2 regions of the Salinicola sp. LHM genome follow, and region 2 is predicted to be linked to the other one. Evidence: predicted binding sites of a transcription regulator. Region 2 holds the regulator's gene; the other holds the start of a gene.
What was found. The regulator PhoB, encoded in region 2, activates phosphate uptake and scavenging genes when phosphate is short. The targets are predictions, from matches to a motif close to TGTCATANNNNTGTCANA.
Positions count from the first base shown of each region.

Region 1 (3,356 bases), 2.1 Mb from region 2:
CATTGGCTCCAACGACCTGACACAGCTGACGCTGGGACTGGATCGCGATTCCGCCATCATCGCGCATCTGTTCGACGAACGGGATCCGGCGGTCAAGAAGCTGCTGTCGATGGCGATCCAGGCCTGCAAGGCGCAGGGCAAGTATGTGGGGATCTGCGGTCAGGGCCCGTCGGATCACCCGGAACTCGCCAAGTGGCTGATGGAGCAGGGGATCGATTCCGTGTCGTTGAATCCGGACGCGGTGCTGGAGACCTGGTTCATGCTGGCGGGCGAAACACTGGGCTGAGCCCGACGGCAGAACCATCGAGCCGGCGCGAGGATATCGTGCCGGCTTTTTCCTGCGCAGACATATCGTTCGGGCCGTTGGCGTTGGTGTCGGTGCCGCGGGCCGCGTTGCCTCAGGTGCGAATCCAGTTGCGCAACTTCACCAGCAGCAGTTCTCCGTCGGACATCTCGCGGCGCGCTTCCAGAATGTCGGTCAACGCGTCAGGGCGGTCGGTAATGATGTTGTCGACGCCCATGTCGATATAGCGCGACATGTCGCCAATACCGTTGACGGTCCATACCGCGACTTCACGGCCCGTGTCGTGGATGGTTCTCAGCAAGCTCGGTGTGGCCTGAGTGTGGCGCAATCCGATGATGTCGGCATCGGTGGTATTGAGCGCGCCGGGCAGCACGAACTGCATAAAGAGCGTGGTGCGGATGTCGTCGTCGATCGTCTTGACCCGTTCGATGACCTCCGGCGACAGCGAGGCGAGAACGGCCCGGTCTGTCATGTCGGCGGCGTTCAACTGCGCGATCACCTTGCGGGTCAGTTCCTCGGCCGTGCCGGGGGCGGGCTTGAGCTCGACGTAGAGCCCGATACGGCCCCGCGCGTTGTCGAGAATCTGCTGAAAGGTCGGGATGCGTTCGCCGACGAAGGCATCGCCGAAGTAGGAGCCCACGTCGACCTGCTCGATCTCCGCCAGCGTCATGTCGCTGATCCGGCGGTCGACGCCGGTCAGTCGGCTCAGATTGTCGTCGTGGGACACGACGATCCGGCCGTCACCGCTCAGACGCACGTCCAGCTCCAGATAGTCGGCACCGTCGGCAATGGCCTGGTTCATCGATGCCAGCGTATTCTCCGGCGCCACCAGCGAACTGCCGCGGTGGGCGGTGATGGTGACATGGTCGTTGATCTCGAAGCCGTGCAGTATCCAGCCCGCCTGGCCGAGCGCAAAGATCAGCAGCAGGATCTCTGCGCCCCAGGCGATGACACCGGAACGGTGGGGCGTCGCGGCGGGGCGAAACACGGTGGCGCGTCCCACGGCGCGGTGATAGAGCGTGATCACCAGCATGCTGTTGGCCGCGATACCCAGGAACGTGAGCGCGATGGTGGCGACGATATACAGCGCCAGATAGGTCAGCATGGCAGGTACCAGCACGCTGTTGCGTTCCGGTAGATGGCCGAGCAGTACGCCGCCCAGAGCATTGAAGCTCAAGGAGAAAACGATCGGTATGGCTGCCACGAGCAGCGCGATGCCGACCACCAGCAGTGCCATGGGGAGACGTCGCCCCTGGGTCAGTTCGCGGCTGCGCTTCAGTGCGGCAACGGGCTTGAGGTCGTCGAGCATCATCGCCGGCAGCGCCAGGAACCAGCGAAAATAGAGAGCGGCGCTCAGCAGGACGAGGATCAGGACGATGGGTGTGGCGACGGCCAGGAACTCCCACAGGACCGGCGGTTTGAGATGAATCAGGATGTAGGGTTCGATATCGCCGAGCATGGCATCGTAGAGATGAGCCAGACCTACGGCAAACGGCGCGGCCAGCAGCAGATGGCTGCCTACCTGAAGAAAGGTGAGCGTCACCAGCGCCGGGAATCGGCGCAGCAAGTGCCATAGCGAGCCCATGGCCGCCCGATAGCGGTTGCCGGCCGGGTTCGAGACGACGAGCATCATCCCGGCCTGTTGAAGGAAGATCACCAGAAAGCTGAGCCCAGTCGCCGTGAGCAGCCAGAGTAATCCCCAGGGCGAAAGCGCAACGTCCATGATCTGACCGTTGCTGAGCACCGGGCGGCCGATGCGGTGAAGCAGGCCGGAGAGGGTGTTGGCCGACAACGGCACCCAGACGGCCGATGCCAGCAGCGTGAAGAAGAGATGGAAAGCGACCAGCGAACGTAGATGGGCGCGAATCTGTCGGGCGATGTCCTGAATCAGTGATCGAGGGGCTAGCATGGCTTGGAGGCGGCGTTCCTTCCTGAATCGAGTGAGCGCGGCGGAATGACCGCAAGGATGAATGGATTGTCAGTGTTGTCGTCAAACCGTCATCCGCGCAAGTCCAGGCTTGTCTGGCATCGAACGAAAAAGCCGCCCTTGGCGGACGGCTTGAGACGGTTCCGGGGCAAGCACTGCCTAGAATTGCCAGCCTACCGAGGCGGTGAACGAATCCACTTCGTAATCGCTGTCGAAGTCGTAGCGTTCGTATTCCGCGCGCAACAGCAGCGGATGGAAGTTGAGCTGAGCGCCGGCGCCGTAGACGGGATCGATGCCGTCGTTGTCGTCCAGATCGACCGAGGCGTTACCAAGGTGACCATCGACATCGGTTTCCCACTTCGCCATGCCCGCCTTGACGAAAAGCTCGAACCAGTCGGTAATCGGCAATTTCCCGACCAGGCTGAGGCCATAGGCCTTGCTCTCGAGATCCGTGTTCGATACACCATTTCCCTTCAGCTCGACCTTGCCGAGATCGGCGTAAAAGGCCTCGGTGGCGAAATAGCGGTTGTATTCGTAGCCGACGAACGCCTTGTAGACGTTGTCGTCGTCATCGACATCGAAATCGTCGCTGCCGGATTCGATGAAGTCGCCGACATCGCTGTCGTCGTTCTTCAGCGAGCTGAAACCGGTCCCCACGCCGAGATAGAGGCCGTCGGCGTTGGCGGCCTGGGCTGGCGGGGCCAGGGCAATCAACGATACGGAAGCCAGAGGGAGAGCGAACAAAGCCTTGAATTTCACGTTGTAACTCCTTGTGGAAACTGTCGCGGTCCGTGTGTCTATAGCGATATCAAGCCTTTAACATGAATGGTCTGCTCGGCCAATCATGAGAAGGTATGCAAATCACGATTTGACCAGACCGTGGCGCATATTGTCAGAACAGCGATGATACGCATAGCCTTACGTACTCCCCGTGATGACGGGAATGGCCCGGGCAGACATCGAAATCGAAACGACAGCCGCTGGAGAGCAGGATAATCATCACGCCTTGCTTGTGCTTGCCAGAAGCTTTCCCATGGCCGACAGTCACTTGTATCAAGTTTCCCATCAGGTCGAATGCCATGTTCTCTACTATCAAACGATGGTTGCCAGCTGTCCGGGCGCATA
Region 1 is NZ_CP140261.1:1,943,189-1,946,544, forward strand. It holds gene ppsA (phosphoenolpyruvate synthase) at 1-286, shown strand, start outside; gene R5R73_RS09000 (glycerophosphodiester phosphodiesterase) at 399-2,213, opposite strand; gene R5R73_RS09005 (porin family protein) at 2,391-2,990, opposite strand.
Region 1: R5R73_RS09000 (glycerophosphodiester phosphodiesterase) is a predicted target of PhoB. The motif match lies at 2,290-2,307, and genes of this name have one in related genera.

Region 2 (3,356 bases):
AGCCGCCCGACCCCGCGGCGATGGTCCCCCCGCTCTCCCCCGCGGCCTCGCCCGCCTGCCCGACTTCCTGCGCCTGACGCGGCTGGACAAGCCGATCGGTACCTGGCTGCTGATGTGGCCGACGCTGTGGGCGCTGTGGCTGGCCGCCGACGGCCTGCCGGATCGCGCCACGCTGATCATCTTCGTGCTCGGGGTCTATCTGATGCGCGCGGCCGGCTGCGTCGTCAACGACTATGCCGATCGCCATCTCGACGGCCACGTCAAACGCACCCGAGAGCGCCCGCTGGCGACCGGGCGAATCAGCGAGAAGGAGGCCAAGATCCTGTTCGCGGGCCTGGTGGCGCTGTCGTTCGTGCTGGTCTGCCTGACCAATCTCGCCACCGTGCTGCTCTCCTTCGTCGGCGTCGCGCTGGCCGCGATCTACCCTTTCATGAAGCGCTACACCCATCTGCCCCAGGTGGTGTTGGGCATGGCGTTCTCCTGGAGCATTCCGATGGCGTTCATGGCGGTGAGTCGCGAGGTGCCGCTGGACGCCTGGCTGCTGCTGATCGCCAACGTCGCCTGGACCGTGGCCTACGATACCCAGTACGCGATGGTCGATCGCGACGACGACATCAAGATCGGGATCAAGTCCACTGCCCGGCTGTTCGGCCGGTGGGACAAGCGGATCATCGGCCTGCTGCAGCTGCTGACGCTGGCACTGCTGGCCTGGGTCGGCACCCGGACCCAGCTGGGCGGATTCTTCTGGCTGGGGCTGGTGGCGATGGCGAGCACCTTCGTCTACCAGCAGTGGCTGATCCGCGAACGCGAGCGTGATGCCTGCTTCCGTGCCTTTCTCAACAATTTCTGGTCCGGCCTGCTGCTGTTCGCGGGGCTGGTTCTCGCCCTGTGGCCGCTGGTCTGACCAAGCCGAGACTGAGCGGCTGGCGCGGTTGTCATATCGCTGTCATATTTTCACGATGTAATCGTCACCGTTCTGTCACGGCCGGAAGGGATCCCGGTGCGCCAATCGCGCATGAGGGAAAGCTCCCCGGCGGCTCACCCGAGGCATGCGCATGAGCTCCAAGACCGTACTCATCGTTGACGACGAAGCACCCATTCGCGAAATGATCGCCGTGGCGCTGGAGATGGCCGATTATCACGTGCTGGAGGCGGAAAACGCCCAGACCGGCCACGCCATGGCGCTGGACAAGAAGCCCGATCTGATCCTGCTCGACTGGATGATGCCCGGCACCAGCGGCATCGAACTGGCCCGACGCCTGAAGCGCGAGGAAGCCACCGCCGAATTGCCGATCATCCTGCTCACCGCCAAGGGCGAGGAGGACAACAAGGTGCAGGGGCTGGAAGCCGGTGCCGACGACTACATCACCAAGCCGTTCTCGCCCCGTGAGCTGGTGGCCAGGCTCAAGGCGGTGCTGCGCCGGGCGACGCCGCCGGGCATCGAGGAAGCCGTCGAGGTCGCCGGCCTGCGTCTGGACCCTTCCAGCCACCGCGTCACCTCCCACGGCGGCGCGCTGGAGATCGGCCCCACCGAATATCGGCTGCTGCAGTTCTTCATGACCCACCAGGAGCGCGCCTACACCCGCAGCCAGCTGCTGGATCAGGTCTGGGGCGGCAACGTGTACGTGGAAGAGCGTACCGTCGATGTCCATATCCGCCGGCTGCGCAAATGCCTGGGCGAGGCGCACCAGCATCTGGTCCAGACCGTGCGCGGCACCGGTTACCGTTTCTCGACCCGGGAGTGAGATAGGACGTGCGCTACTGGATCAACGAACTGTGGCGCCTCGGCTACATGCTGTTCGGGCTCGGCGCGATAGGCTTGTTGCTCGGTGAGCTGGGCGGCGAGCTGTTCGCCGGGCTGGGATGGGGCTTGGCGGCCGGCCTCGGGCTCTATGTCTTCCTGCATCTGTGCCACGTGCGCATGCTCTACGTCTGGCTGCTGAAGAATCCCCGCGAAGCGCCGCCACCCGGCACCGGCGTCTGGGGCGACCTGTTCGACCGGCTCTACAACTATCAGAAGGCCCAGACGCAGCTGCAGCAGCGCCTGCGCGACATCCTGCGCCGTATCCAGGACTCCTGCGAGGCGATGCGCGACAGCGTGGTGATGCTCGATCCCAACGGCGATCTCGAGTGGTGGAACAGTGCCGCCTGCGACATGCTCGGCCTGCAACCCGATCACGATCGCGGCCAGCCGATCACCAACTTCCTGCGCGATCCGCGCTTCATTGCCTATTTCGAGAACGGCGACTACAGCGAGCCCCTGCTGATTCCCTCGCCGATCCAGGCCAACCGCACCCTGCAGTTCCATCTCACCCTGTTCGGCGACAACGAGCGCCTGCTGATGGCCCGCGACGTCAGCCGCCTGCATCAGCTGGAGATGATGCGCCGCGACTTCGTGGCCAATGTCTCCCACGAACTGCGCACGCCGCTGACGGTGCTGGCCGGTTACCTCGAGACCTATCTCGACCATGCCGACCAGCTCCCCGAGCGCTGGCAGCGCGGATTCGCGCAGATGCAGGCCCAGACCACCCGGATGCAGAATCTGGTGGAGGATCTGCTGCTGCTGTCTCGTCTGGAGATCGACAGCCCCGACGACGATCGCGACTTGCTCGACGTGGTCGCGCTACTCGAGGAGATCGCCGGCGATGCCCGCGATCTCAGCGCCGGCCGGCATCAGGTGGCGGTGGAGGCCGAGGCGTCGGGACGGCTGCTGGCGAACACCAAGGAGATCCGCAGCGCCATCTCCAATCTCGCGTTCAACGCCGTCCGCTACACGCCCGAGGGCAGTACCATCACCCTGCGCTGGAAGCCCTGGCACGACGGCGCCGCCATCGAAGTCGAGGACAACGGCGACGGCTTCGACCCGATCCATATCCCCCGCCTGACCGAGCGCTTCTATCGCGTCGACAAAGGGCGCAGCGCCGCGACCGGCGGTACGGGTCTGGGGCTGGCGATCGTCAAGCACGTGCTGCTTCGCCATGATGCCAATCTGGAGATCGTCAGCCGCCCCGGTCTCGGCGCCCGTTTCCGCTGCGTGTTTCCGGCCTCGCGCCTGGCGCCAGCCCCCTCCCGACCCGCTCCGGATCTGCCCGAAACGCCGGTCTGACGCGCTCTGCCTGGTTTTTCAGTTTTTTCTCAACCTTCATCGTTCGCGGCCGATAGTGGAAGCAATTCACTATTTGTTTATATGAATTGCGCTCCCACGATCAACAAGGATGGCCCTACGATGACGATGCGACAAAAACTCTGGATCACGGTTGGCCTGATGTGGCTGGGCATGCTGATTCTGGTGGGCTGGATGGCCCTGGAGAAACGCGAGACGCTGATGGCCGAACGCGTGAACAGTCTCAAAAGCT
Region 2 is NZ_CP140261.1:4,111,170-4,114,525, forward strand. It holds gene ubiA (4-hydroxybenzoate octaprenyltransferase) at 1-904, shown strand, start outside; gene phoB (phosphate regulon transcriptional regulator PhoB) at 1,056-1,745, shown strand; gene phoR (phosphate regulon sensor histidine kinase PhoR) at 1,754-3,106, shown strand; gene R5R73_RS18760 (methyl-accepting chemotaxis protein) at 3,227-3,356, shown strand, end outside.